Regions from separate parts of the Paenibacillus sp. FSL M8-0228 genome, predicted to be linked through region 1. Evidence: riboswitches for the same ligand, from Rfam matches in the RefSeq annotation. Region 1 holds a riboswitch; each other region holds the start of a gene.
The links. A riboswitch is a leader RNA that binds a small molecule or an ion and turns the genes downstream of it on or off. The one in region 1 is predicted to bind cyclic di-AMP.
Positions count from the first base shown of each region.

Region 2: another riboswitch for cyclic di-AMP. It lies ahead of MKY98_RS20940 (TrkH family potassium uptake protein); the one in region 1 lies ahead of MKY98_RS00540 (C40 family peptidase).
Region 3: another riboswitch for cyclic di-AMP. It lies ahead of MKY98_RS00140 (3D domain-containing protein); the one in region 1 lies ahead of MKY98_RS00540 (C40 family peptidase).
Region 4: another riboswitch for cyclic di-AMP. It lies ahead of MKY98_RS06805 (hypothetical protein); the one in region 1 lies ahead of MKY98_RS00540 (C40 family peptidase).

Region 1 is NZ_JBBOXA010000001.1:131,645-139,423, reverse strand. Features, by position in the region: gene MKY98_RS00555 (YwhD family protein) at 1-137, opposite strand, end outside; gene MKY98_RS00550 (M1 family metallopeptidase) at 262-2,274, shown strand; gene MKY98_RS00545 (hypothetical protein) at 2,286-3,113, shown strand; cyclic di-AMP (ydaO/yuaA leader) riboswitch at 3,390-3,527, shown strand; gene MKY98_RS00540 (C40 family peptidase) at 3,533-4,033, shown strand; gene MKY98_RS00535 (GNAT family N-acetyltransferase) at 4,336-4,842, shown strand; gene MKY98_RS00530 (4a-hydroxytetrahydrobiopterin dehydratase) at 4,921-5,220, opposite strand; gene MKY98_RS00525 (hypothetical protein) at 5,338-5,631, opposite strand; gene motA (flagellar motor stator protein MotA) at 5,819-6,613, shown strand; gene MKY98_RS00515 (flagellar motor protein MotB) at 6,606-7,433, shown strand; gene rluF (23S rRNA pseudouridine(2604) synthase RluF) at 7,568-7,779, opposite strand, start outside.
Region 2 is NZ_JBBOXA010000001.1:4,632,911-4,640,689, reverse strand. Features, by position in the region: gene uvrC (excinuclease ABC subunit UvrC) at 1-1,690, shown strand, start outside; gene MKY98_RS20945 (CPBP family intramembrane glutamic endopeptidase) at 1,659-3,389, opposite strand; cyclic di-AMP (ydaO/yuaA leader) riboswitch at 3,651-3,804, shown strand; gene MKY98_RS20940 (TrkH family potassium uptake protein) at 4,218-5,558, shown strand; gene MKY98_RS20935 (potassium channel family protein) at 5,577-6,254, shown strand; gene MKY98_RS20930 (LysR family transcriptional regulator) at 6,260-7,165, opposite strand; gene MKY98_RS20925 (succinate dehydrogenase cytochrome b558 subunit) at 7,392-7,779, shown strand, end outside.
Region 3 is NZ_JBBOXA010000001.1:26,869-34,647, reverse strand. Features, by position in the region: gene veg (biofilm formation stimulator Veg) at 65-346, opposite strand; gene yabG (sporulation peptidase YabG) at 548-1,444, opposite strand; gene rsmA (16S rRNA (adenine(1518)-N(6)/adenine(1519)-N(6))-dimethyltransferase RsmA) at 1,500-2,384, opposite strand; gene rnmV (ribonuclease M5) at 2,392-2,937, opposite strand; gene MKY98_RS00140 (3D domain-containing protein) at 3,084-4,232, opposite strand; cyclic di-AMP (ydaO/yuaA leader) riboswitch at 4,504-4,786, opposite strand; gene MKY98_RS00135 (TatD family hydrolase) at 4,988-5,758, opposite strand; gene MKY98_RS00130 (HD domain-containing protein) at 5,801-7,084, opposite strand; gene MKY98_RS00125 (AbrB/MazE/SpoVT family DNA-binding domain-containing protein) at 7,416-7,670, shown strand.
Region 4 is NZ_JBBOXA010000001.1:1,481,117-1,488,895, reverse strand. Features, by position in the region: gene kdpA (potassium-transporting ATPase subunit KdpA) at 1-1,174, opposite strand, end outside; gene MKY98_RS27040 (potassium-transporting ATPase subunit F) at 1,324-1,401, opposite strand; gene MKY98_RS06805 (hypothetical protein) at 1,585-1,980, opposite strand; cyclic di-AMP (ydaO/yuaA leader) riboswitch at 2,096-2,268, opposite strand; gene MKY98_RS06800 (glutathione peroxidase) at 2,735-3,220, shown strand; tRNA gene MKY98_RS06795 (tRNA-Leu) at 3,365-3,447, opposite strand; gene MKY98_RS06790 (hypothetical protein) at 3,790-4,011, shown strand; gene MKY98_RS06785 (helix-turn-helix domain-containing protein) at 4,137-4,520, opposite strand; gene MKY98_RS06780 (helix-turn-helix domain-containing protein) at 4,614-4,988, opposite strand; gene MKY98_RS06775 (MarR family winged helix-turn-helix transcriptional regulator) at 5,174-5,629, opposite strand; tRNA gene MKY98_RS06770 (tRNA-Leu) at 5,793-5,875, opposite strand; tRNA gene MKY98_RS06765 (tRNA-Lys) at 5,891-5,966, opposite strand; tRNA gene MKY98_RS06760 (tRNA-Glu) at 6,053-6,124, opposite strand; gene MKY98_RS06755 (DeoR/GlpR family DNA-binding transcription regulator) at 6,370-7,131, shown strand; gene MKY98_RS06750 (Cof-type HAD-IIB family hydrolase) at 7,201-7,779, shown strand, end outside.

The sequences.
Region 1 (7,779 bases):
GCCTCTCCTCGGTCAATGATGACCGGTGACATGCTGTTCAGGTCAATTGAGCCTGCGCCGAAACCCTTATGTTTACTCTTGCCACTGACAATGTTCAGTGCAATCTGTTTTTTGCCGTCCGGCTGATTTTCACTCATGCGTCACTAGACCTCCATTTTCCGTCTTCACACTCATTCTACACTATAAATATTTTAACTAATAATCTCCTGAAAGCAAACATATACATGCTGTAGATGCTTGTCAACGGGAGGTATCCATTGTATGACCCCAGCACGCACTAAAATCGTTTTATTGTCTACACTAGCCCTCGGTCTCCTCGCAGGGACGTTATGGTTTGCCTGGCAGCCCCAATCGCAATCCGACCCGCAGTCCATAGGCCAACCACTATACGGCTCCCTGTCTGAGTCTGCGCTTGCCCCAAATGTGGGCAAGCCTCTAGGGGCAAACATCCTGCCTGACCTGCCCAAGAACCCTCCACAACCCGCTACAGAAATCCTCAGCAAACGGGTGGTAGAGTACCACATTGATGTATCTCTGGAAAAGGGACAGGTTTTGCGAGGCACTGAGACACTGACCTGGAAACATCCGGGCAAGAAAACCGTGAATGATCTGTATCTTCATCTATACCCGAACGCCTTCTCTTCCATGGAAACCACCTTTATGAAGGAATCCGGTGGAAAGCTGCGCGGAGACACCATGCCCAAAGACGGCTTTGGCTCTATGACGCTGACTGAACTAAAAACAGAAGACGGTTTATCCCTCATGCATCGCATCCAATATGTGCAGCCAGATGACGGTAACGCAGGCGACCGTTCGCTCATGAAGGTGCGTCTACCCAAGCCAGTACGAGGTGGCGAAGAAATCACATTATATATGAAGTTTGAGGTAAAACTGCCTGCCATCTTTGCTCGTATGGGTGGGACAGATGATTTTGTAATGGCAGGACAGTGGTTCCCGAAGCTCAGTGTCTACGAGACTGCAGGGCAGCGTGGACGCGCCGAGGAGGGCTGGAACCTCCACCAGTATCATGGTAACTCCGAGTTTTATGCCGATTTTGGAATTTACAGCGTACGGATTCGGGTGCCTGAAACTCATATCGTAGCAGCGACCGGATTTCCCACCCGTGGTGCCGTCCGACAGAACGGACAAAAAATATATCAATTTTATGCCGATGATGTACACGATTTTGCCTGGTCCGCTTCACCCAACTTTGTAGCCGTAGAAGAACCCTTTTCTTCTGCTGAAGTCCCTGGTGTCAAAATCAAGCTCTACCTTGACCCATCGCACAAGGAGCTCAAAGGACGCTATATGAGCGCAGCGAAGGCCGCTCTTTTGTACTACAGCAAATGGTACGGGCCTTATCCATATTCCACCCTGTCCATCGTGGTTCCACCTAAATCAGGCAATGGAGCTGGCGGCATGGAGTATCCGACACTCATCACGGCCGCTGCTGCGGGTAATCTCAATCCTGGCTATAGTCTGGAACGGACATTAGTTCATGAGATTGGACATCAATATTTCTATGGAATGGTAGCCAATAATGAATTTGAGGAGCCGTGGCTGGATGAAGGCTTCACCTCCTATGCAGAGGAGCGACTTATGGAGCAAGAATATGGGCTTACCCCCAACTTGCCATTACAATCGGGACAGGTATCCTCCCCACAGCCGCTAAACCGTGAGTCATGGAAGTACGGCTCGGCTGCTGAGTACGCGCAAAATGCCTACTCTCGAGGCAAGCTGGTACTACGGGGCATTGAACGTCAGGTGGGTATGAAAAAAATGGATCGCATTATGCGGACCTACGTCCAGACGTACCGATTTAAGCATCCGTCCTCACAGGATTTTCAACGTATCGTGGAGAGAGTCACCGGACGCTCATGGAGCCACTATTTTGAACAGTATGTATATGACGGCCAGATGGCGGACTTTTCAGTGGATCACATCACAAACCACAAGCTGGAGAATGGATATGAAGCAGTCGTGACGGTCAGCAAAAAAGGGGCGGATTATCCCAAGATCCCTGTCCAATTTACCTTCAAGGATGGAACCACGAAATTCAAGGCTTGGGACGGTGCGGGCAAAAGCACAACTTTTCGGATCAAAAGTACTTCTCCCGTTTCCTATGTAACCCTTGATCCCCTATATACCATTGCACTGGAGAACAAGCATATTAACAATACCCTAAAAGCCGAATTGGACGAAAAGCAACAAACCCGTTGGAGTATAAGTGTAACCAAGCTGTTGGAGACACTGCTTGGAAGTCTGTCATGGTGAGGTGTCTATAGATGCGGACTGTTATAAAAGAGGGCTGGGCGCTGGTGCGCATACGATTCTATATCGTTATCATTTTATTTCTGTATCGACTACTGTGGGGGGTGTTTCTCTATCGACTGGTGCAGTCTGCCGTTATCCCGCTATTGCTCCGTTATCCTGATCAGGGTCAAAACGAGCTGGGACAGACCTTGTTTTGGATGGAGAGCCAGATTGCTCTGATGGACAGCCGGGAAGTACATGTGTATTTGTGGATACTACTAGGGGCGACTGTACTACGCATACTAATCACTCCCTTCATTAGAGCCGGAATATATCAAAGCCTGCATACCGATGCGACTGAGCCGCAAAGCCTGTCCTTTTTCAAAGGTATGAAACGCCATGGCATGTCGTCGCTGTTGTATTACATCATCGAGTTGGGACTGCTGCTGATTCCCGCCTTTTGGGTAGTACCGAGACTCTACCCTATTGTAGCAGGTACGCTTCAATCTCCCTCTTACCTGCTGCACTTGTTGCCCTATGCCATGGGATGGATGGCATACGGATGGTTCATTCGGCAGTGCATCCTGTATATGCAACTAGGCACTGTCGGTGGTCACGCCATACTATCGTCCCTGCTCGCCTTCTTTCGCCAGCTTCTCCCAGCTGTCGGTATATCCCTTTTGCTCGGTGCTTGTGTGCTGCTGGTCTTCGGTCTATTTGGCACCGTGGCGATGATTTGGACTGGCATGCTCGCGCTCATTCTCCAACAATCGTATCATTTTGTTACTAGTCTGGTCAGGCTGTGGCATATCAGTTCGCAGTACAGACTATGGCATACCGATATCTCCAGTAGAAGCTAAGCCCTTCCTTTATGTTAATCACTTCATTTCCGTCTGTCGAAAAAACTTTATGCATAACCGCGCAAACGGCACATAACTGAATACTGTTAACAAGATCTGTTCCTGGGACATTAGGAGCAGATTTTTTTTGTAACTTTTTGCAATGAAACATTTGCCAAAGCCAGCCGACTTTGTTACAATAATCGCAGTGAACTGATAGTAACAACTTTGTAATCTTTATTGTAACCTTTATCTCAAAAATATCGTTATTGTGAATACTGCTCTCCAAGGTGCACATCTTAAGTAAAGCCTAATTCCTGGCACCTAGGAAGCGGGGGAACCAGTTTGGGTGAATTGATCTCGCAACAGAGTGGTCATAGGGGAACCTTCTACCGAATCCTTAAGCTAACCTCGCAGGCATTGGAAGGGGTATATTTTTTTTGAAGAAGAAGCTAACGATCGCAGCTATGAGTCTTGCCATTGCCTTTACATCTTTTACATTCGGTGGCGGCAGTGCATTTGCAGACTCCAAGATGGACCAGGTCATCCAAGATGCCAAAGGAACGAACTACAGAAGCGGAGGCACTACACTCGAGGGATTCGATTGCTCCGGCTTCACAATGTATGTATTCAACAAACTGGGAATTAAACTTCCGCATCAATCTGGATCACAATTCAAAATGGGATCTTCTGTATCCCGCGATGAAATGAGGCCTGGGGACCTGGTGTTCTTCAACACCACAGGAAGAGGCATTTCCCATGTAGGTATCTTCGTAGGTGAAGGGAAATTTGCCCACTCCTCGACTTCACGTGGTGTAGTAGTTAGCTCACTGAACGAAAATTATTACGCTAACCGCTATGTCGGTGCAAAAAGAATTATGAGCACAGACGCTTACCATTCTGTAGCTTCAGATATTCCTGATGACGACAACGTAGAATAACTAACGCACAGCAAGCTAACTCTAGCCGCAATTTGATTCTGCCGGAATCGAATTGCGGCTTTTTATGTCCACAACATCAGCAATGATTATCTTTACTGACGAACTGACACCTCAAAAGGTTTCAATTTTAGCGAACATCGTCGGTTTTACCGTCACCGCTGGGGGAGCATATGAGCAGTAATTCCTTCTTATTGAATGTATACCCGTCTTGGGTATAAAATAAACACGCTTGCCATTCCCCTGCAACTTGTCTACAATCTGTTGTTAATGATTGAAGCACCTGTAAAAGGAGGATGGAACACATGCCGGCCTCAATATCCAACTATCGGATCGTACCCATGGACGAGCATCAAGCGGCTGCAATCTGTGAGTGGCGCTATGATCCACCTTATAACATATACGGTTGGCTCCCCTGGGAACAAATGAAGGCGCTTGAGGTCGAATTTGGAAGTCCCACGCTTCGCCAAGAGCAATATGTTGCCGTACTGGATGAAGAGAACAAGCTGATGGGATTTGCTCAATATTTTCCTATGATCGGTGTGACCCGGCTAGGTCTTGGCATGCATCCTGAAAGATGCGGACATGGCAAAGGCTCTGATTTTGTCCGTGCCATTGCAGAGGAAGCCCAACGACGCAACCCGAAGAATGAAATTGATCTAGAGGTGCTTACTTGGAATGGGCGCGCTATCCGGGCCTACAAGGCGGCTGGATTTGAGCTTACAGATACCTATGAACGCCAGACCCCCGACGGCAAGAAACCATTTTATTGTATGGTATATCGTCCCGAGCACCCAACCCAGATTCTATGATAAAAGCGCCTTCGGCATACAACCACGATGTTGTATAGCGAAGGCGCTTTTATCATCATACGACAGATCATTACAAGCTCAATGACTGCTACGCATTTTTTCAAAAGCTTCATTATATTGTTGGGCTTCCTTAATATCCACGGCCATAATACCGCCATCGTCCCAAGAGGTCAAACGCAGAGTCACGGTCTTGTAATCAATCGTAATAAATGGATGATGATTGAATGCTTCAGATATAGCGGCAACTTCATCCACGAATGCAATCCCTTTCATAAAACTGGAAAAATTATATTTCCGAACGATCCAACGTCCTTCCTCCAGCTCCCAGCCCTCCAGTTTCTCCAGATGTGCTTCAATCTCTTCTTGTGTAAAAGGCATGTTACGAACTCCTCCCCGTTTATACGGAAGCCTTTCGACCGCTTAAATACGGCCAAAACTACGATATATTGGTGTACATATTACCACGGCCCCGTTGATAAATCCATAAGACGGACCTCAAATCAAAGGGACTGACGTCAGCTCCTCGTCCCCAATCAGTACATAGATACGATGCTGCTCCGGCTCATAGATCACAACGCCACTCCCTACAGTGATTGTGGGCTCTGTACCCAGTGCATAAAATAAGTCTTCTGCCAAAGCTTCATTGACTTCCTGACGTCCCGCCGGGTCCAGCCTGTCCCAATCTTCTGCTTCCATCTCAAAAAATTCATAGCTATCTGGGATGCGCCCCACAGCCTCTGTCAAATCGTTCAAAATTTGTTCATACTCACGTCCATGCTTTACTCCCATGCCATTTCCTCCAATGGTTCCGCCATTCAATACATAATCACCTTATTATACCGGAAATTCGCACTTAACAAAAAAGAGAGTTTTGTCGATAAATACTATAATCCGTCTTGTAATGACGCGCTTGGGGCAAGGACGACCCCGGCGGCATGAAAGGATTCAAAATCTATTCTCATGGATGAGGTGTATCATGCAAATTTCAACCATTATTGGACTTGTGCTCGGGATTTTGTCACTGGTCGTCGGGATGATCTTAAAAGGCGCTCCGGTCGTCAATCTGGTCAATAATCCCGCTGCTTACATGATTATTTTCGTCGGAACGGCAGCGAGTATATTTATGGCCTTCCCGATGGCAGAAATCAAACGGATTCCGAAGCTGTTCAAGGTTATTTTCACCGAACAAAAACTGTTAGACCGCAAAGAGCTCATCGGTACGTTTACCGAGTGGGCATCCATTACCCGTCGTGAAGGTCTGCTCGCCTTGGAATCCAAGGTAGAGGAAATCGACGATCCCTTTATGCGTGGCGGCATGCGAATGATTATTGACGGCAATGATCAGGAATTCGTACGGGACGTTCTAATGGAGGATATCAATGCCACCGAGGATCGACATCGCTCTGGCGCGCTGATCTTCTCCCAAGCCGGTATGTACGCTCCAACGCTCGGGGTACTCGGTGCGGTTGTAGGTCTGATCGCCGCTCTGGCCGACCTTAGTGACATGGAAAAGCTCTCTCATGCCATTGCAGCAGCCTTCATTGCGACGTTGCTCGGTATTTTTACAGGTTATGTCCTGTGGCATCCGATGTCCAACAAGCTGAAACGGTTATCCAAAAAAGAAGTCGAGCTTAAATTAATGATGGTCGAAGGTCTGCTTTCCATTCAATCGGGGATATCGACGATCGCCATCAGTCAGAAACTGACGATCTTCCTGACTCCGACCGAACGGGCTACGATGACCCAGAAGGATGGCGATTCCAGTGAGTAAAAAGAGACATGAACCGCATGAAGAGCATGCTGACGAAAGCTGGCTGTTGCCATATTCCGACTTAATGACCCTTCTGTTGGCTCTTTTCATTGTCTTATTCGGTATGAGCTCGCTCGACGCCAAAAAATTTGAAACTATGGCTCAATCCCTGAGTGCAGCTTTTAATGGCGGCACTGGCGTGCTGGATCACTCAGCCGCGAATCCGTCGTCACAATCCATGGATATGGGCAAAAATAAAGAACAAGTGTCACAACCCGTAAAATCGAAAGCTACTTCTACCTCTGAACTGCAAAAACAGCTGGCCCAACGGGAAGAAGAAGATTTAAAAAAGCTTAAAAAACAGATGGATCAATACATTCAAAATAACGGCCTGACCCCGTTGCTGAATACCAAGCTAAACCAATCGCAACTAATGATCACCATTAGTGATAATGCCTTGTTTTCATCCGGGCAGGCCGAAGTAAAGCCGGAAGCAAGAAAGCTGGCCAAGTCCATTTCTAGTATGCTCCAGCAGTTCCCTGGCTATGATGTTATCGTATCGGGTCACACGGATAATGTACCGATCTCCAACAGCCAGTTCCCGTCCAATTTTGATTTGAGCGCCAAGCGCTCTCTGAATTTCTTGCGTATCTTGTTGCTCAATCCAGATCTCGACCCAACCAAGTTTGTATCCATCGGTTATGGCCAGTATCGTCCATTGGCAAGCAATCAAGATGGTCAAGGACGCTCTAAAAACCGTCGTGTTGAAATATCTGTTCTCCGCAAATATCAGAACGGGACACAAGTCATCAGTCCTACCTCAAGCTCGAGTGAAGGTTGATTATGCATATGTTATATGAACAAAGGCACCGCCGCATTTTTATGCAGCTGGTGCCTCTTTGTTTAGTGCTTCCTGTACTTTGCCCTTTCAGATACGACGATCATACGCTCTAGGCTATACGAGCCCCTCTGGCATTAGCTAAGCGTATAATCGAGCATCTGACCAAGCTCCAGCTTCTCAGCCTCTGTCAGATCACGCCAGGCACCTTTCTGAAGGGACCCCAACCGAATATTCATGATTCGCAGCCTTTGCAGTTTTTTAACTTCATAACCGAAGGCTGCACACATACGCCGGATCTGACGATTTTTCCCTTCAGTCAGGATAATACGGAATACATACTCAGATA
Region 2 (7,779 bases), 4.5 Mb from region 1:
GAAAGATAAAGCAAAATATTTTGGACCGTACCCCAATTCCTACGCGGCACATCAGACGAAGAAGTTGCTGGACCGTATGTATCCGTTACGCAAGTGTGGTGTGATGCCCAAGGAAGTGTGTCTGTATTATCACATGCATCAATGTTTGGGGCCTTGTGTGAAAGAGGTCGAAAAGGAAACGTATGACCAGATTGGTCAGGAAATTGGTTCCTTTTTGAGCGGGGGACATGAGGAAATTAAAAAGGATCTTCAGCGTAAAATGCAGGAGGCCGCAGAGGAATTGTACTTTGAGCGGGCCAAGGAGTTGCGAGATCAGATTATCAGCATCGACGCGATGATGGAAAAGCAGAAAATCACCACATCGGATGCGAAAGATCGAGATGTATTCGGTTTTTCAGTAGATAAGGGCTGGATGTGTGTACAGATCCTATATGTCCGCAAAGGTAAAATGATCGAGCGCCATATGTCGACTTTTCCTTTCTACGGTGAGGCTTACAGTGATTTTATGTCCTATGTGACGCAATATTATAGTGACAACCCAGCAGTGCCGCAGGAAATATTGCTGCCGGATTCTCCTAAGCTGATGCAGGCGAAACAGGTCAATGTCGATCAACCGGTTGCGGCAGAAACTGCACTCTACAGTGCACCTACAGCCGATGTTACCGGACAGACAGATGAGAATGCGATACAAACGGAGACAGAGCATTCTGCTGACTCACTGCTGGTGGCTGAAGAACGGGCAACTTATGCAGCGGCAACGAATCAAGATCAAGCTGGTGACCAAGATGCCGAGATAAAGGAAATAGAAACTCAACTATCCGGTGGACTGGAGGACCCGAGTACGGCGGCTCTCGCTCTGGCTGAATGGTTGGATGTAAAGGTACTTGTACCGCAGCGTGGACTGAAAAAGCAAATGACAGGCATGGCGACGGAAAATGCACGTGTAGCTTTGGATGAGAAGTTTAAGCTGATCGAGCGGGATGAGGAACGAACATCCAAAGCTGCAAGCAATCTCGGACGTGCCATTGGGCTGGATAGCTTGCACCGGGTGGAGGCATTTGATAACTCCAACATCCAGGGTTCCGATCCAGTCTCAGCCATGATCGTGTTTATTGATGGCAAGCCTGCCAAGAAGGAGTATCGAAAATATAAAATCCGTTCTGTGCAGGGACCCGATGATTATGAAACAATGCGTGAGGTTATCCGGCGTCGATATGAACGTGTGCTTAAGGAAAATTTGGAACGTCCCGACTTGATCGTTGTCGATGGTGGACGTGGACAAATTAAGGCGGCGACCGATGTATTGCAAAATGAGCTGGGTTTGTTCATTCCTGTATGTGGTTTGGTGAAGGATGCCAAACATAGAACATCCCAACTATTGGTGGGAGAATCCTCTGAGGCCGTGACACTTGCACGTAATAGCGAAGAATTTTACCTGCTGCAACGGATTCAGGACGAGGTTCACCGTTTCGCCATCACGTTCCACCGCGAGCAACGCGGCAAATCTATGGTAACTTCCCGGCTGGACTCTATTCCAGGCATTGGCGAGAAACGGCGTAAGTTACTGCTTAAGCATTTTGGATCGCTCAAAAAAATAAGAGAGGCCAGTGTCGAAGACTTCCGGCCTCTCTCTATTGGGGATAAGCTTGCGCGTCAGATTATAGCTGCCCTTCGGGAGGAGGAGTCGTAGAATGCGACTCCTCTTTTTGTATAGGTTCAAACATCATTCGATTTGGCTTTTTAGGACTAAACCAATAAATGATGTAACCCACAATGGCTGGAAGTAAGATCCAGAATAGGCCCGCGCTCACGTTCACAGTATCTCCCAGACTCATCACACTAAGTCCCATTAGAATGCTGTCAAAAATAACGTGGCTGAACATGGCGGCAATAAAGCCGTAACGCAGGAACACAAAACTGAACAGCAAACCAAGAAAAGTCAGCTCAATAGGTCTGGAAATCACTGGATAGATCGGATAAAGTGTATGTCCCAGTGCCCAAATCAGCGTGGTGATCAGACAAGCAACAAAAGTATTTTTCACTATTTTTTTGACCATCGGAATACCAAACAGACGGTAGACAGTCTCTTCACCAATACCTGCCATCCAGGCCATAATCGGCAGTAGCCATGGATAAGCCATATTGTAAGGGGATTGCGTGGCATCTGTGGTGGAGAATGTATTAAATGTGCGCTCCAGTATAAAGAATAAAATGGATTGTACCCCGAGCAAAATAAAGGCCCACAAGTAGCCAACATACATACTGCGAAGCACATACAGCCCGTAGCCCGGCTCTTTCGCACGTGGCCATGCATTCAGTCCAACCTGACGCATAAGTCCGTCACCGCCGACCAAGGAGAAGTAGAGCGCTACAGCCATGACGAAGGTAACACCAATCTGGAAAACCATAAGAAATAGAAGCATGCCCTTACCGCCTGCTTCTGCTTGCAATAAAGGCAGCATGTTCATGGTCCCAGCTATACTAGCAATAAAGTATATAACGGATAGAACAATGCCGCGTACAAATGAAGTATGTCGTCGGGTGAGTGACGCATACACAATGGCAAGTACACCCAGCACAAAGCTAAATAGGGCATAACCCGCATAGGTCATCCAATTCGCCCAAAATGTTTGCTTTTCGATATAATCGGTATAGGATGACGGGGCCGAAAAGCTTTGAGTGAAGGAGCGAACATCACCGTCTTCAAAAGTAAAAGCCAGTGTAAGTACCGAGGCGCCAATTTTTTTATCGTCTACGGTATACTTTAATCCGCCTTCTTGTTCAGTGGTCGCGAGCTTCAAGTCCGACGGCTTAAAGCCAAAGCGCTTCACCCATACAGCGGCCGCCTGCTCCTTGGCTTCAAGCGTCATGCCGTCCTCAGCCACACGTACAAGCCTGTTACGTGCTTGTTCATCCGTAGAAATATCAGCCTGCGTGTAATTGGTGCTGGAGGTGATCCGTTTAAAACTAACGACCTTCCCAGTGGATAAATCTACATGAATTTGCAGCTTGCTCTTCGCTGAGGATTCAGGCAGATCGACCCGAAAGGTTTCGTAAGGGTAATTTTTCTTCCATGTACGGTCGTACTGTTGAAGCAGTTTTTCTCTAGATAAATAACCGTACAAATCTGTTTCGGCCTGATAGGTCACCAGAGGCTCCTCTGGCTGTGATTCAGTATATCCCAGCTCGGAGCGGGCGAAGTCCAATGCGTGTATGACCGCTTCTTGTTTGCTGATGACCTTTGCATTCATTACTGATTCTGGACTCGGATTGCTAAGCGAGGGAATAAGCAATTGAAAGATAAAAAAGCAAATCAGGCCAATCCCGCCCAGCAAGCCTAATTTTTTGAAGTTGGCCGTGAGCACGACCGGTTTCCCGATAGGATTCATGAGTTTCCTCCTTAATCTGTAAATAAGAACATCCATTAAAGATATCATACTGCACAGGTTCCCGCCAACAGACCAGCGATATTCATGAAAATAGAGTGAAAGCACTTTAAAGTTCCAATAAAATAAGATAAGCTGCGATTAAACGATGCCCATTCGCAAAATAAAGCCAATTTCACGTTTTTTCGACGAAATCGGTTTTGTGATCTGGATATAGAAGGATTATAATCTTGAGGCAATGCCTATAAAATACATAGGTAATGATATACAGTTGAGCCGAATTTCTATGGGAAAACGGGGGAACCATGTTACTGGGGTGAATTTTACAGCCGATCACTGGTGGATCGGAAGTGTAAATAGGGCATACTGTGCTGCCCGAATCCATCAGCTAACCTCGTAGGCTATGAGCAGGAACCAAGTCAGGCACTCGGTTTTCCGGTGTCTTTTTTTGTGCGTATAAAAGTGTTTGGATTGGTTAGATAGACCGCTGCGGGTGCAGATTATTCTTCCGATTGCTGTTATCCCCGGATTTTTTGATTGTATACCCCCTTTAATGGTTAAAATCCGGAGATAAAGGCAAACGCTTCGCTTCTTCAGAACAATTCTGCCCCCTTCGCTACTGCCCGCCAATAGCACAGGGGGCCGAGTAGTGCTTGACATGCATTCTTCCTGTATTCAGGGAATGCTAATTATAGTTAACTAAGGTTTGGAAAAATCAAAAAATTCAGGGGCAACGACGATCGGAAGATCAAATGGAACGCGTAGCGAGCTTACACCGTATTAAATCACTGTTTTTATAGTTTTAAGGATTAGGAGAGAAGTGATGAATAGATGAATCCCAATGCAAGCTGGCTCCGGCTTTCTCCACCGCAGATATTCGTTGCGGGCTTTGCCATTATCATTCTAATAGGTAGTTTATTGTTAATGCTGCCGATCTCCAATACAACAGGAAAGCCACTTGCGTTTATAGACGCTTTGTTTACTGCCGCTTCCGCGACCTGTGTTACAGGGCTTGTCGTAAAGGATACGGGGACCTTTTTTACAACCTTTGGTCAAGTTGTTATCGTGGCGCTCATTCAGATCGGCGGCCTAGGCTTTATGACCATGGCTACCTTGATTGCACTGGTGTTCAAGCGTCGGATTTCCCTGCGGGAGCGTCTCATTTTGCAGGAAGCGATGAATCAGACTTCTGTAGAGGGAATTGTCGGGTTAATCCGTAAGGTATTACTGTACTCACTGGTTATTGAAGGCGTATGCGCTACGATATTCTCGGTTCGCTGGTCCTTTGATATGCCCGTAGGCAGGGCGATTTATTTTGGAATCTGGCATGCCATCTCCATGTTTAACAATGCTGGTTTTGATTTATTCGGTGAATTTCGCAGCTTGACAGGTTATGTATATGATCCGATTGTTAATTTTACAGCCATGTTTTTGATTATTTCAGGCGGCATTGGTTTTGTAGTGATGTCAGACCTGGCAGAATATCGCAAGCGCAAGAGACTGTCCTTGCATACCAAGGTGGTACTCAGCATGACGGGCGCTATGATTGTAGTCGGCACGCTCGTGATTTTTGTATTTGAGTTTACGAATCCGAAGACTCTCGGCTCGCTTGATTGGGGTGGTAAGCTATTGGGATCTTTATTCCAGTCCGTTACTCCCCGTACCGCAGGTGCCAATACCTTGGACATTGCAGGCTTGCGGCAGGCTACGCAGTTTTTTATCATCATACTCATGTTTATCGGGGCTTCTCCTGGCTCTACTGGAGGCGGGATTAAGACCACAACATTCGCCCTGCTCATTGGAGCGGTGATTTCGATGCTGCGGGGGCGGGAAGATATTGTACTGTTCAAGTACCGACTTGCGCAGGGACGAATTTACAAGGCTTTGACCATTACACTGCTGGGGTTGCTGTTCGTGATCGGGGTGACGATGATTTTGTCGGCAACCGAAGATCATCATTTTCTGATGATCTTGTTCGAGACGGTATCTGCGTTTGGTACGGTGGGGCTGTCGATGGGGCTTACACCTGATTTGACAGTCATAGGCAAGCTGGTGATTACCCTGACGATGTTTGCAGGTAGACTGGGGCCACTCACGCTAGCTTATGCACTGGGGCCGAAAAAGGGTAAAGAATTATATCGTCATCCGGAAGGTAAAATGATTATAGGATAAGGGAGTTTTCGAGTAGATATGAAGACGCAGCAGTTTGTAGTTATTGGCTTGGGGCGGTTTGGCTCAAGCCTGGCTTTGCAATTGGTGGATATGGGGTGCGAGGTGCTAGGCATTGACCGGAATGAGGATGTTGTGGACAGTATGAGTGAGATGTTGACACATACTGTCGTGGCGGACGCTACCGATGAAGACTCGTTGCGATCACTGGGCATCCGTAATTTCGATTGTGGCATTGTTGCTATTGGTGATGACATTCAGGTAAGCATCCTCACCGCCATTTTGCTGAAGGAGCTGGGTGTGAAAAAAGTCGTAGCCAAAGCCATATCTGTGCTGCACGGGCGTGCGTTAGAAAAGCTCGGTGTGGACCGGATTATTTATCCAGAACGGGATATGGGTATCCGGGTGGCTCACCAGCTAGTCACGCCTAATTTGCTCGATTATTTGGAGTTGTCTAAGGAATATAGTATTGTGGAACTCAATGTACCTGCATGTCTGAATGGCAAAACGCTAGCAGAGCTAAATGCCCGTACCCGCTTTGGTTGTAGCGTCGTGGCGCTTCATACGGCGAATGGTATCCTGATCGCACCGACGGCTATGGATCGATTAAAAGCCGACGATATTATGGTCATCATCGGCTCGAATGATAATATCGGCCGCTTTGAGGATGAGGTTGTTAATGTTAATGAAGAGGGCTAAACCCTTTACACCATACGGTAGCCTGCAAACGACGCACGTGTCTCGCTAATCCAGCGTCGTGCTGTCGGACCGAGATCGGTCGTCTCCGAGTAAATGAGGGAGGTCGTTCGGCGTGTCTCCTTCAAATCGGGCAAGTACAGTGCAGTGAGTCCATTATCCCGTAATAGTTCGCTGCGCAAATAGGATTTGGGTAGCAAGGCAGAAGCCTTACAGGTTGGAAGCAGGCGTACAATTGCCTCGAAGGAGTCGATTTCCATGCGGATATCCGGCATGATGCCGCTGCGCTGGAACAAGTCATCCGTCAGACTGCGATACCAGGTTCCTTTGGAGAAAATAATCATCGGCAGTCCTTGCAGATCTTTCATCGAGGCCGTTCCTGTCTTGACGGTTAATTCATGTCCAATGGAAACAACGAGCTCCAAATGATCATCAAATAGCGGAATGCAACGCAGTCCGACTTCATGAATGGCAGATCCGACAATACCGGCGTCTGCTTTTTTGTCACGTACAAAGGCGACGATTTCATGGGTTTTACCGGTGAGCAGCTTCAGCTCGGTTTGAGGATGCTTGCTCATAAAAGCTTCGACAAGGGTAGGCAGCGTTGTCTGGAGTGTCGTGAGACTTGCGCCGAGTGTAAGCATACTCTGGGCTTCATTTTTGTGCTGGGAGAGCTTTTGTAAGAAGCGAAGCTGTCGTTGCCGTTGCTCTAGTGCGAATGTATAAACAAATCGGCCAGTGGACGTAATTTCGAGCCGTTTGCCCCGACGATCAAAGAGATTCACACCCAGCTCGTCCTCCAGCTTGGCAATTTTGCGGGACAGGGCGGGTTGGGACAGATTCAGCAGTTTGGAGGCTTTATTCAGGCTGGACTGCTCGACAATGACGGCAAAAGCGTTCAAATCCTCAAACAAATCATCCACTTCCTCTCTATATGCAAAAAAGACATAATAATTAATACGTATATTGCAATTCCATTATAAGCCGAAAAGGAGTAACATGAAAGCGACACAAGATGTTCACACTTTTGTTTTTCCTAATAAGGGACACCTTGTTGGACATTTCCTGTCGGGAACTGTCATTTTATATGTTATATTACTATTGAAAACGCTATTATTGGGAGAAGGGAGCATGACCTAGATGAGAGGATTTTATTCCAGAAAGCTGCATTCGCTTCTTGGCGTCATTCCGTTGGCTCTATTTTTTGTTGAGCATTTGGTGACGAACTTCACAGCGGTGGAGGGCGGCAAGGAAGGATTTAATCGCAGCGTGGCCTTCCTGAATGGTTTGCCGCTGGTTATTGTGCTAGAAACTTTATTCATCTACTTGCCATTACTGTTCCACGGAATTTATGGCTTGTATATCGCTTATCAGGCTGACCCGAATGTAAAAAGGTTCGGCTATTCACGTAACTGGCGCTTTCTGTTCCAGCGTATTTCCGGCGTCATTACGTTTGTATTTATTATCTGGCACGTATACGACACACGCTTTCAGGTCGCTCTGGGTAATGTAACCCATGAGGAGCTAG
Region 3 (7,779 bases), 100 kb from region 1:
CCCGTCATTTGAAATGACGGAGCCGTCGCTAAACCTGCAAAGCTGGTATAAATCACGAAATCAATTAAGGTGTTTCAAAATATTCGACTACACTTGTATGGGAGTCGGGATCATATACGCTGACTTCCACCGACTCGGTAAGAATGTCAGCATAGCTGTAGGAGACACGTTTAAACGTCTGTTGCTCCTGATCCAGCTTGACGATAAAAACAGAAGGGTACGTTTCTTCCAAGACACCAGTTCGTTCGACGGTCTTACGGCGTCCGCCGTTAGCCCGCAGCAAAATTTTTTGCCCTACATGTGCGTCGAGACTGCGTTTGATTTCCAACAGCGTATTTTTAGCCATTGCCTAACGACCACCTCTTTCCTTGTCCATTATAACGAATTTTAGATGGATTGTCAAATCGAGCTAAATATTATAACAACACGAAAAATAAGTTGTCAATTTAATTTTTTGCGAACAGGAATAATTTATCTAAAAAATGACAAAAAGCCTCTGAAAGCAGAGACTTTTTGTTCAAGTCAATCCTATTGGCACATTTGAATCCTAGATTGCAGAAGGCGTTACTTTAAGCGTTGACAAATTTTCAAGCTTCGGCAGGCCGATGCGATAGCTTCCCCTAGTTTCAATTCCACCCACTCCGCGACTGCCGCTGATTGTCTGGTGAAACAGGTCCCCCATGTTGACCGTATCACGAATCGAAGTAAAGGCGGCCTTGGCAGCCACGTAAACGGGGTCCAGCGCGTGAATCAGGATACGCCCTGGTGAGCTGGCGAAGTTCGCTCCCGCACGCAGCAACGCCTCAAAATGGGACTGGCACGCCCCCGCTACAATGGTCAGCGAATCCAGATGACGTTCATATTGTCTTGCTACCTGAATTGCCGCCACAAAATTTTGCGAATTTTTATAACTTTTCAAGCTGTACAAATCGTAAGGCTGTGGCTGCTTTAGCACGCCATCATGTCCGGTAATCACTACAATATCCGGACGGATACGGGGAAGCAGCCGGTACAACGTATCCGCCATTGCCGATTCATGAACGTGATGTCCCTCTGCAGGAACACGGAGCTGTTCATATAAACTGAGACATTTTTTCAAATAGCCGGGATCTCCATCCAGATGAAGAACCTTTCCCGGCATTTCAAAATACGTTGACTCGACTGGATCACTCCAGTCCCCAACCAGAGCTGCCTGACTACGAGCAGCTTGCTGCTGGCGTGCCCGTTGCAACAGATTAAGAGACTCACCAGCCTTAATGTGAGCCTGCTGAGTCTTACCGCTAATCTGGTCTGCAGGCACTCTGACCAGATCGTTCACCGGGGAATCGGCCAGCAACCGAAATTCTATTCCCTTAATGATCGCTTTATCCCGCTGGATGTCCTCAACGCGAAACGTGACATCTCCGCCGTACGATTTCCGAACGACCAAGTCTCCTAAACTCATCACACTGTATCACCCCTCGTATATCGTATGGGTGAATGCACAGTTTGGTTCCAGCTTAGGATATACCTGCTTCCACCAGAACAGCACTGAGACGCGCAAATTCCTCAATACTTAGCGTTTCTCCTCGACGGGAGGGTTCAATACCAGCTTGTTGCAACAACGGCTCCAACGTGTCCTTGTTCTCTTTGGTGAAGAATCGGCTTTTTAAGTTATTGGAAATCGTTTTACGACGCTGGGCAAAAGCAGCATGAACCACTTCAAAGAAGTGCTTCTCATCCACCACTTCCACCGGAGGGGCTTCCCGTACACGCAACCGAATGACTGCAGACTCCACATTTGGCTGGGGAATAAATACTGTATTCGGTACAATACAGACTAATTCAGGTTCGCTGTAATATTGTACTGCAATGCTCAGACTACCGTAATCCTTCGTTCCAGGAGACGCAGCCATACGCTCAGCCACTTCTTTTTGGATCATAACGACGATATTCTCCAAAGGGAGCTTGTCCTCCAGTAGCCTCATCAGAATCGGTGTAGTAACGTAATACGGCAGATTAGCCACGACACTTACTTTACTCACGTCTGCAAAATCAGCTGCAAACACCTCTCGCAAATCCAGCTTCAGCACGTCTCCATGACGTACCTTCACATGCTCATAAGGGGCCAACACTTCTTCGAGAATTGGCAGTAGCCGCTGGTCAATCTCGACAGCGGTAACTACCTTGGCCGATTGCGCCAGCTTCTCGGTCAAAGCGCCAATCCCAGGACCAATCTCAAGTGCGCCCTTCGTCTCATCCAATCCGGCAGCATTCACAATCTTATTGAGAATATTTTGATCAATCAGGAAATTTTGTCCCAAACTCTTTTTGAACGAAAAACCGTGCCGTTGAATAATTTCCTTCGTACGCCGCGGTGTTGCTATATCTTGAATCCCTGTCATACGAATATCACAATCCTTCACTTTCAATTTGTGCCAGCGCTCCGGCAAATTCCTCGCGGCTGATCTGAAATACAGAGAGCCGTTTATGTAGCTGCTTTCCGTTACAATAACCAATACCCAGCACATTCCCTAAGGCCATACGGCGTGCAGCAGCATTGGGGTGGGTGATAAGTCCAGCATCAATCAGGTCCGCCCACTCAATCAGCGGATCGGCGCCTTCTACTGTCGTATGAACCCGTGCGAGAGCGTGTCTGATCGCTTCCGGTGAGGCATTCTCTACACCAATATCTCCTTTGCGCGTCGCTTCTGCCTCGGGTATAAAGGCCTGCTTGCAGCCGGGTACCTTGGAAGCGATAATCTTACGGATGCGCTCCCCTGCATGATCGGGATCGGTTAGAATGATGACCCCCCGCCGCTCCTGCGCCAATGCAATTTTACGCAGCGTCATTTTATTAATGGCTGAGCCGCCAGTTTCTATCGTATCCGCTTCAACAGCGCGGCGAATGGCCACCGTATCATCCCGGCCCTCTACCACGATCACTTCCTTGATCATTTGCATTTCCCTCCACTGCTACACAGCAAGCTATATTTATCTTTCCCTGTTTTTGAAAACAAAATAAGAAGAGGATATCCTCTTCTTATCATGGCATAACTATGTTGTTAATACTATCGCATTGCCCTCAACATACACAACCTGTTTTAGTTGATTTCAGGCTTTACCGGTCCGATAACATATACGGTTTTACCGTGCTTACGACCAAATTGGTTGGCTCGGCTCAAACTCTCATAATACACATCGATTTTATGGCCTTTAATCGCGCCACCGGTATCCTCCGCACGGCGGAAGCCCACCCCTTCGATATACACCCACCAGCCGATTGGAATTATACTCGGATCGACAGCGATGGTGCGGCCTTCCGTCACGCGCGAGCCGGATGCAGTACGTGTACCGATACCTGGCTCCTGTGAGGAATACGCCGTCATGGAGACATTTTGTAAGACTTTGCTATATTTAAAATTGACGCCTGCTTTACGGACAGCACTGCCCGAACTAACCGTTGTTGTCTTAACCGCATCATTGGGACCGACGGAAGCAGCAAGAACGACCGGCTTTTTCTTCGTTCCTACCGCAATAACCTTATCCACACGGTTCTGTGCAACTTCCTTGTTAACCAGCTGTTTGGATACCAACTTTCCATCATGATATACCTTTTGAACGTGCTGGACTACCACACCCGATTTGCCGCTTTGAATGACCCGATTATCGCCTTTATAAAGACTCGGATCGGCCGTTTTGATGACCTGATAAGGTACCTGTTTTTTCTGTTCGACCTGCTGTTTCTTCACACGGACGATTTTTATGTCCATGTTAGACGAAACAGAGGCATCTAGCGCAGGATAAACTTTATCCGTTGACGATAATTTATAGCCCGAGGTACGAATGGCACCTTCTACTGTATTTTCTGTTGTGTACAGCTTTTTCGTCTCATTGCCTGAAGATACTTTAACTTGATTGGCACGTTTAATGACTACGCGGTCCCCATCCTGTACTGCTCCATTTAGCGGCATAGAAATTGTATCATGCGGCTGAAGTGAAATGGAATGCTCGCTCAGCAAATCTTGAAGCTTGGATTCCCGGGTTTCTACCGCAGATGCCTTGCCATCAATGACAAAAAAGACTTGTTTTTTAGATTGCGTGTACATCAGAAATGAAATCATAATCGTTAGCGCGATTAGAAAAATAGCAACCAAAGCAGCCTGGCGCACATTCTCTTGCTTCCAACGCAATACGTAAGACATGCTGGATGAGCGTGACTCATGGGTCTCCTCTTTTTGGAAAATGCCCATTTCCTCCGTCCTCCTTACATAGCCCGCCGTCTGGAGTAAGACATAGTTGAGATTTGACGTGACTATAACAGATTTTCTACAAGACAAGCCCAAACTGCGACTGTCCTGCACCATGTACCCGTCTTCGCGGCATGCTGTCCTCCCCTGTTTAACCACAGTATGATGACAGATTTTCTTTTATTCACAACAAAAAAAGCCAAAGAAAGAGACTAGAGAGCTCTTTCGTGGCTTCCGGCATGTGTGAATATGCGGGAAAACTCATGCACGAGATGGCTTCTCTCTTGTTACGCTTACGGGGTTAGCTGTCGGGTTCGGACGTAGAGAGTCGCCCTAGCTTGGGTCAACCGCTCATGGCGGTCGCCTTCACATTCACCCCGAAGACCCAGAAAGAAATCGAAATACGGCTCCTCTACCTGTTCAATCCCATCTGGGAAAAGAATTTAGGTCGAGCCGGCTGGCGGAAGAGACGTTCCCTTCTTGCACATAAGCCGGACGTACTGTAAGCCATATCGGTTCCCCCGTTCCCTGTAAAAGGGACTCAGCGAGACTGGTTCATGAAATGACTTGTTGATGTTTACATTCAAACAACAATTCACTGAAAAGATGATATCCTGTTTCCATGCATGTTGTAAAGCAGGTTTCAAGTACATTTTTCAAAATATTCGGTTAAAATATTGTAATATTCTCGAGTTTCCTGCAACAAATTCATGATTAGCTTCGTCTATCTCTTTATTTTGATCGATTTCTTCGCTTTTTTATTGAATGTCAAATCGTTCCAAGGCATTTTGGGTCGTTATTAACACTAATTCCTCCACTGTAATCCCCTTGATTTGGGCTGCAGCCTCTGCTACCAGTCTCACATGCGCAGACTCATTTCGCTTCCCGCGAAACGGATGCGGCGTTAGGTAGGGCGCGTCCGTTTCAATGAGCAGACGGTCCAGTGGCACCTGTGCCAGCACCTCTTTTGGCTGCTTGGCATTTTTAAACGTAATAGGACCACCGAAGGAAAGGTGAAATCCCATATCCAGCACCATTTGGGCTGTCTCCCAGCTCCCAGAAAAGGAGTGCATGACTCCGCCAATCTCACTCGCTTTTTCCTCACGCAAAATCTTAACAATATCTTCATGGGCATCCCGGTTATGAATAACAATGGGCATTTTGAGCTCACGAGCCAGACCAATTTGATTTCGAAACACCCGATGCTGAACATCCTTCGGTGATGTATCCCAATAATAATCCAGACCGATCTCTCCGATGGCTACGACCTTCTTATGACTGCATAACGATGCAATCCATTCTAGATCGCCCTCCTGCATTGTAATCGCATCCTGTGGGTGCCATCCAACTGCCGCATAAATAAAATCATACGTCTCGGCCAATTTCATGGTGGATGGAATGGTCTCACGATTAAATCCGATATTGATCATCCGCGTTACTCCTGATTCGACAGCACGTGCTATAACTTCTTCACGATCTTCGTCAAATTGTGGCGCATCCAAGTGAGTATGAGTGTCGAATAAATCCAAGGTTTACATCTCCTTTTTTTACTTACATTTCTATATAGTTGTCTATTCTTTGACAAAATAATTCCTTATTTCGGCAGGAAGCCTGTCTTTTACCGCGTTCAATTTATTCTGGGGAAAATACATATGATATTTCCCTCGGTGAATACCACTTATGGAGCGCACAATTTCCGAAACTTCGGATATTTCACTCACCTCGCCCTGACGTCCAAGCAGTAAAATCTGGTTGTCCGTCGAGCCACCCTGCCGAAACACATCATAAGGAAGATCCGTCGGAAAATCAATTTCAAAATCATATTCAGGGTGCAAACCAGCCTCTTCCAAGGCTTTCCGAATACTGTCAATGGTATCTGTATCCATATTTTCAATCTCTACATATTTATACAATCTACGGTCCATAAAGCGGCTGCTCAAATCACTTAAAATTTCGTCCTTTTCTCGTTTCCACTGGCTAAATACGGTCTGAATTAATGACTCATCGAGCATCAGATATTGCTCTACTGTAAGCTCTCCTTTCAACAGATCCGGCAGCGGGTCCAGCAGAAAACCAAACTCATATCCATTTTTAAACAATTCCTTTGCTCGCTTGAAAATTTTACGTAAAAGGATCTCCGAGCTGCGTGTTACAGGATGAAAATAAATTTGCCAATACATCTGATAGCGTGACATTAAATAATCTTCTACTGCATGCATGCCTGATTCCTTCACAACAATTCTCCCATTATGAGGACGCAACAGTCGTAAAATACGATCCAAATCAATCGTGCCGTAGTTGACACCTGTCGAATGAGCATCCCGCAACAAATAATCCATACGATCGGCATCTAGCGGACTGGTCACCAAGTTAACAACAATCGGCTTATCATACGTTTTGGCTATAACCGCAGCCACCTTTTGTGGAAGCTTCTCGTCGACTTGCCGTAGCACGGCGTTGATCTTCGTGTCTCCCAGTACAATGCGGCATGTCCAATCCTCATGGTTCATATGAAAGGCTTCCTCAATTGAATGTGAAAATGGGCCATGCCCCACATCATGCAATAGAGCTGCACACAGAGCAACCAACCTTTCCTCTTTCGGCCAATCTGGGAAATCTCCACGTTCAAATTGAGAAATAATACTTCTCGTAATCTCATATACGCCCAATGAATGTGAAAAACGGCTATGCTCCGCTCCATGAAACGTAAGATACGATGTGCCTAACTGCCGTATGCGGCGTAAACGTTGGAACTCCGGCGTGTTGATCAACCGCCATATCACAGTATCCTGAACATGGATGTAATTATGTACCGGGTCTTTAAATACTTTTTCTTCACTGAGTGGCTGGTGCAAGATATCAGCTCCTTTAATATTCGGAATAATGGATTAAAATACAATAAAATCCTAAAGCATTTCCCTCATTCGACATTCTTTGTCGTAATATGTCGAATTATAGTTTTTCGACATTTCCAAATCGACAAATTGAATAAATCATCAATAAGATAAGGCAATGCACATGAGTAAAGCTCTTTAATCTAAATACTTTTGCATAATCAGACTGTTACTACATTTTTTAGGTTGACTGTTTTGGGAATCGTTGGTATAGTAAATATCAGAAAAGAGAAAATTTTGTCGAATCATGACACTTATATTATTTTAAACGGCGAGAGGAGCCTGATTTATTATGATGAAATCCACTGGTATTGTAAGAAAAGTCGACGAGCTCGGACGTGTTGTTATTCCAATCGAATTGCGCCGTACCCTGGGAATCGGGGAAAAAGACGCGTTGGAAATTTATGTTGATGGCGAACGCATCATGCTTAAAAAATACGAGCCTGCTTGTATCTTCTGCGGTAATGCTGAGAACGTAATTTACTTCAAAGGGAAAATTGTTTGCCAAGATTGCATTTCTGAAATCCCAACACCTGTGACAAACTGAGATTTTTAGTATATAATAGACTTATCAGATATTGTTAATTCTAACCTTTTTCATATACACTCCTTGTTGCCTTCCACGGTTTGAACCCAACCGTTGGAAGGCCCTTTTT
Region 4 (7,779 bases), 1.3 Mb from region 1:
ACACACCCAGAATCGCATACATCAGCATATTCATCAGCCCGACACCCTTGCCGCCAAAAATGACGTTTAGCATCATTTCTCCCAAAGCAGCCATGCCACCTAGCGGGGTTAGTGTATCATGCATATTATTGACCGAACCTGTCGTTGCCGCTGTTGTGACCGCAGTGAATAAAGCCGATTGTCCAATACCGAAACGAACCTCTTTCCCTTCCATGCTTCCCTGAGAAGCATCCACACCCAGTGTCTGGATTAACGGATTACCTGTCTTCTCAGACACATACGTAATGGATAGAAAAATTAGAAACAATACCATCATGGAGCTAAAAATAATCCAGCCCTGCTTACGATTACGGGCAAACAATCCAAAGGTATACGGCAACGAAGCCGGCATTACCCACATTGCCAAAATTTCCAGCACGTTCGTCCAAGGACTTGGATTTTCAAAAGGATGCGCAGAGTTAGCTCCCGCATAACCGCCCCCGTTCGTCCCCAAATGCTTGATGGACTCCAGAGAAGCAATGGGTCCCATAGAAATTTGCTGTTGTGTTCCGCTCAGCGTCGTAAGATCCGCCGTAGGCTGTAGCGTCTGTGGTATCTTCAATCCCACCAGCACCAGCGTAAGCACAAAGGCCAGTGGCAGGAAAATCCTTATAATAGCTTTAATAAAATCTTGAAAGAAATTGCCCATCCCTTCACCGCGCCGCGTCAATCCTCTCATAAAAGCCGCAGCAACCGAAAAACCGGAAGCAGCCGAAGTGAACATCATCATCGTGACGAACGCCATCTGTGTCAGATACGTAAGCCCGCTTTCTCCGCTATAATGTTGGAGATTCGTATTCGTCATAAAGCTGATTACCGTATTAAAAGCTAGTGATGCTTCCATATTACTGTTTCCAGCCGGATTACCGGGAAGCATTCCCTGTAAACGCAACAGCAAGTAGCTGATTGCCACAAGCACGACGTTCGTAGCAATGAAACTCATAACATACGTAGTCCAACGCATGCTCTCCACTTTCTTCAAGCCTACTACCTTATAAATCAGCTTTTCTGTTCTGCCAAAAATCCGATCCGTTCGATTCGGTTCATTCGAGAATACATGATACATATATGTACCCATTGGCTTTACCAAGAGCAGCAATATAACGATCACAATTCCAATTTGAAGCAGCTCCATCCTCTATTCCTCCTTCAAAATGCTCCTGCGTTTGGAACAACAGACCCGATTAGACCATCTATGAAGTGCACACGTTTGCGAAAACCTGCTACCAATGATGCTTTAATGCTCAGATCTGTTGTTCCCGCCCGCTCTATCCCTACAAGTGACTAGAACTTTTCAGGGTTCAGGAGTGCGTAGATTAAATACATAAACACAATAGCCGTAAGCCCGAGTATAACGATCATCCTCTTCGTCCTCCTTTAGAGGTCTGCGCATCACACCAGCGTACAAACAGCAGTATCACTCCATAACTCACAGCCATGACGAGCAGCATGTATATATCCATCATGTTTATACCCTCCGTATCGATCCTCAGATCGCCATTCTTATTCCATCATAAAATCATAAAACAACTATGTCATAAGTGCTTATCCGTTCAGCAGAAAACCCACCTCTCCGTTCAATGTGTAGATCACATGGTCCGCTCCCAATCCCCGATAAATTCCTTGTGGATTACAGCCGTGTGTAATAACATAGATCGATTCCGATGTTAGTGGTCGACATATTTGCAGGAAACGGCAAGTCAGATTCAAGCTGTTCTCGAACAAATACACACTACCAATTTCTTTTTTTGGAAAATTCCATTTTCCCGCTTGCATGGTATTGATGCGGACAATGTGCTCCACACCCATTTTTTTGAGCTGTCGTTCCTCCTGGGCGCTATTCGTGAGAACTGCAAACGCCAATTTTTTGAAAATAAGCAATTTCACAAAACTTCTGCCCGCTTCATTCGGTGCAGTGACAATAATTAACCGACCTTCCATCAGTAGCTCCTCTCCCGGTATAAAAAGACAACAAAAAGAAGCCGAAGGAAAAAGGCTTTCCTCCGGCTTCTGACATATCCATGATAAAATAAACCATGGCTGCACACGGCGGTTTGTTGCCTCTCCCTGTACGCTTACGAGGTTAGCTGTCGGATTCGGACGTGAGAGTCGCCCTATTTCTGGCACTTGACCGGAAAATTCACCCCATGAGACACACGGCTTCCGAAGCCGTACAGTCTCGATTGGTTCCCCCGCTTTTGCAACTGCAAAATTCAGCGCTATAGACATTTCGTTGTTGCTTCATTCAAGTTAATTTGAAATTACGTCTTGAATCATACACCCGCGCATGGAAGACTGTAAAGCTCAACTGCAGGGTTATAAATCGGGCTTTAGAGCATAGAAGATTAATAATAACGCTTACAATGCAACTATGCTTCTCACATCTCCTTTAATCTCTGTTTTTCATCCCTTTTTGAAAATGACAAGCATGTCAATATTGGCGTAGGGTAAAGCGTTATTGGCCTTTTTTTGTAAAAAGAGAAGAAAATACGCTATATGTACCAGCTAAACACCGATTTAACCCGCTTTTATAAGAAGAAACAACTTAATTCGCTCCATTTGCGGTGCGATTTACTGTTTTGAGCAAAATACGATTTTACAGCGCCTGAAGGCTTTATACAGCTTTTCCAGGCTTGCAACCCTTCTTTAAATTGTCTAAAATTTAATTGCTGAATATTGAATGAGGAGAGATGCTATGACCGTTTATGAATATGATGCGCAAACCCTGCAAGGGAAACAAATTCCGTTATCCACATTTGAAGGGAACGTTCTGCTTATCGTGAACACTGCCAGCAAATGTGGGTTAACCCCCCAATACAAAGCGCTACAAGAGCTATATGACCAGTATCATGAACAGGGGCTCGAAATTTTGGGATTTCCCAGCAACCAGTTTGCCAAACAAGAGCCAGGTTCCAGTGAGGAGATCTCCGAGTTTTGCCAGATCAATTATGGTGTCACCTTTCCGATGTTCGCCAAGACAGATGTCAATGGCGATCAAGCACACCCCTTATTTCGCTACCTGACCCAAACAGCTCCGGGGGTATTAGGGTCCAAAGCGATCAAATGGAATTTTACTAAATTCTTAATTACAAGAGAAGGTAACGTGTTTAAGCGCTATGCACCGCAAACCACTCCAGATAAACTGGCGGGAGATATAGAGAAGCTTTTGCAGCAAAACTGACATTCTTCATTATCACAGTTAATAAACGACCTGTTGCAACCGTGGCTTCCGTGGCTAAAGAATATAACGAAAATGCTTAACAAAAAAAGCACCCTTTCACGTAAACCGTGTCAGGATGCTTTTTTAACTAGGTCTTGCATATAATGCGGTCGAGAGGACTCGAACCTCCACGGGCGTACGCCCACTACCCCCTCAAGATAGCGTGTCTGCCATTCCACCACGACCGCAAATCATAATGTATTGAGGCAACAGATTTATTATACTCTCTCATCAACTATTTGTAAACAAAAATATTATAATTATTTTAACTTACATATATGAGCGATAATAATACCGTCCTGCATAAAGATAACCGCTTGCTGAACTATGCATTAATGTTGCCCCCTTACGGATTATCAGAACCACCTAGCACTTAACTAAGTAATTAATTTGACGAAATAACGTATTTACGATTGTAAAAACACGTATAAAAGTGTATCATAGTTTCAGATGGTTAATTCTAACATGTTTACTGATGATTATTATAACACACCAATTATTCCGTAAGAATCCGTAAGGGGCGATTTCTTTTGAACAACAAAATGCCTGTCACCTCCTTCGGGTGGGCCATCAAACAACGGCTTGTCGAACTTCGACTGGATCAGAAAACATTTTGTGAGACACACAATATTCCGCCTTCACGCTTGTCCAATCTGATTCACGGCACCCGCAAAGCACAAAGGTACAGAAAACAAGTTGCTGCAATTCTGAACATCGACGATAACGATTATAAGGAGGCATCGCCACTCTAAATCCAACAAGCATTCCAGTTACATACAGGTCATTCCATATCACCAAGAAACCAAATAAACCCGTAAAGCGAACCCCTCCAGTTCGTTTACGGGTTTTCAACCCAGACAATCTTTAGCCAAAAAAATCATTCCGGCTTTGTTTTATCCTTCTCACTTTTTTGCTTACGATATTTCGCAAATTCAACATATTCTAAAATAAAATTCTGTTCTTCCGTCTCAAGATCTTCTGCCTGGCAATTCAGTGGCCCCATCACTCCAAAAAAATAAGCAGCCTTCTGCTCCTGAAGTACGCCTTCTCCCGGCTTAATCCCTTTCATTAACCAATCGAGCGATACATTAAAAAAGTCCGAAATCTGAATTAAATGAGTGGTACCCGGCGTTGTTTTCCCCCTTCTCCAATCACCGAGATTCCCTGAACTGATTTTAAGCTTTTCACAAAATGCCTTCTTGGTCATTCCCCGATCTTTAATCAAAGCTTCAATCCGTTGATAAATAGTTTGATCTCCCAAAATGTTTCCCCTCCGAAACAGTAACTTTTTCTGAAATAATTTTCATTTTTCAGCCTTACTCATTAGTAATCCCCATTAAATCCTAAGCAACCATTACCCTATAGTAGAATTGCGCTGGTTTTTCTCTTTACGAAAGCGGGTAAATTCAATATACTCAAGTATAAAATTTCTTTCCGCCTCACTAAGCGGTTCCCCCTGGCAATTCAGTTGCCCTGAAGCGTCAAAAAAATAAGGGTCTTGCGACTCCTTTAGCACCTCACCCTGTATATCTCGACCCAGCATAATCCAGTCCAGACTCGCATCAAAAAAAGAAGCGATTTCAATGAGTTTATTCGTGCCCGGCGTCGTTTTTCCTCTTTTCCAATCCCCGAAGTTCCCTGTACTAATGCCTAACTGCTGGCAGAACGCCTTTTTCGTCATTCCCCGTTCCTTGATGAGTTCCTCGATGCGATGGTAAATAGATTGCATAGAAGTTCCTTCCTCCCTAGCAGGCTCTCAAATAACGATATCATGTTCTCTGTTCCCATTTCAAAGATCACGTATGCTAAAATTACCGAATTATGTATGTTGGTTTCCATTATACCACAACACGCAACAAAAACCGCCTGTTTTCCGAAGAAAGGGCGGTCTTTAAGCCAGTCCACTTACGCCAATCACGTAGCAGAGTTGTCGATTTTAAGTAAAATATGCTTCAATTCATTCAAAGTTTCACTCAGATGCAATAAATCTTCTTCTGGCAGATACACCAGTCTTTCTTGAATTTTATTGGAGAAGGTATGAAATACCTGTTCACAAAAAGCATCGCCTTCCTGTGTAATCGCCACATTCACGACTCTGCGATCCGAATCACACGACTGGCGGTCAGCCAACCCATGCTCCACCAGTTTGTCCAGAAGAGGAGTCATGTTCGGACGTGAGACATTGAGCTGTTTGGATAAATCAGATACCGTAGACGAACGTACTTCACGCAGGAGCATTAGCACCTGAAAGTTATTAGGCGACAAGTGTAATGGGAAATCGAGCGGACCGTAGGTGAAAAATTTCTTCTTCACAATCGGAAACAAGCCCAAAATATTTTCTGATATATTTCCTAACAGTTGAGTGTCCATATTTTTCACCGTCACTTCATAAGTTTATACTTATCATTCTATAACATTATGGCGTTATATTATACTATGGAATCATTATTTCATCATAATCATTACTTTATTACATCATTACACAAATAAAAAAAGCCTCTACCGCGAGAGACTTTTCCGTTCATTCCATTGATGCGGTCGAGAGGACTCGAACCTCCACGAGCGTACGCTCACTACCCCCTCAAGATAGCGTGTCTGCCATTCCACCACGACCGCATAACAAAATATAAATGGTGAGCCATGAAGGACTCGAACCTTCGACACCCTGATTAAAAGTCAGGTGCTCTACCAACTGAGCTAATGGCTCATGCTGTTCATCCAAGCTGTCCGCCATTAGACCAGACCTCAGGAATTTCCCTTAAGCATGCAACATGTAGTCTATAAAGACAACAATGACCCGTAGGGGATTCGAACCCCTGTTACCTCCGTGAAAGGGAGGTGTCTTAACCCCTTGACCAACGGGCCTTATTATTATGCGCCAACTTGGCGACAAGAAAGAGTATATCAAATAGAATAACAAATGGCAATACTTATTTTTGAAATTTTAAAAAAAGCAGTTTTTATCATTACAAAATGCATGTCCACTTACATTAACTTATCTAGAATCATTTAATCCCTGAAAAATCATGATAAATGATTGCAATATCACTTACATTTACTTATAATCACTTACGAGATACCGAAATCATTATATATCAGAGGAGCTTTCTATGTATCAGGAAGAACGAATGTTAAAAATCGTTGATTACTTACAGCTTCACAAGCGTATTTCGGTGGATGATATTTGTGAAATTTTTAATGTTTCACGGGATACGGCCCGTCGAGACCTGGTAAAACTTGAGGAGCATCAAAAAATTATTCGCACCCGCGGCGGCGCCCTTCTCCCTAAACTGCATCACGATCCAATTGGAAATTATAACGAAAGACTGCTTACTGTATCTGAGGAGAAACAAGTGATCGGACAATTGGCTGCCAACATGGTACGAGATAGGGATCGTATTATATTGGATTCCTCTACCACCGTACAGGCGTGTGCAGAAAGACTGAATGTGCAGGAATGTTCGGTTATCACCAATTCAATTAATCAGGCCGACGTACTATCTGGAAAAGACGGTGTCTCCATTCATCTGTTGGGAGGCCGCCTGCAAAAAGAGCACCGGTATGTATATGGCTCGTCCGTAATCGCCACTTTGTCTCACTATTTTGTAGACAAAGCTTTTATCGGGATTGGAGGCATATCATCTCACGGACTAAGCCTGATTCATGAAGAAGACGGTATGCTGAAGCATCAGATGATGAAACAGGCGGATCAGGTGATCATCCTTGCGGACCATTCGAAATTCGGAATTAATTTCCCGTATCGTTTTGCTGATTTATCTGAAGTTAATATCGTGATCACCGATCGCTTGCCAGAACCAGCAATGCTGGAAATTTTGCAACATCATGATATTGAAGTTGTTGTCCCCTCATAAAATATGAGACTGCTTAGCTAGAACTCAAGATTTATCACAGAGATATCGAAAGACAGGAGTTGGAGAGAAATGAAACTGTTTGCGATTGATATGGATGGAACACTGCTGAACGAGGAAGGAAAAATAAGCAAAGTGAACGCGGAGGCTATACGCCAAGCACAAAAGCAAGGCGTTCAGGTGACAATTGCCACTGGTAGAGCCGCTTATGACGCCTGGACAAAGCTAGAGGAAGCAGAACTTATAACTCCCGTCATTGGAGCAAACGGGGCAACCGTACACGATGTGCATCGTCGTCAGTTAACCTCTACTCCTATGGGCCGCAGTGAAACGTTTGAAGTGCTGAGCTGGCTGCACGATAACGACTTTTACTATGAGGTCATGACAGACCGCGCTATTTATTCTCCACAAAACGGACATCAGCTACTTGCTGTTGAAATGGATCGATTGCTGAGCGCCAACCCGGATATTTCGCTGGATACATTATTACACGCAGCCGAAAAACAATATGAACAGACCGGACATACCCGCATCGCTTCATATGAGGACATTCCACTGGATGTAGAGATTTATAACGTGCTCTGTTTCTCCTTTGATCAAGCCAAATTGGATCGGGGCCGTGAGCGTTACCAAAGTTTTCAGGGCCTGAAC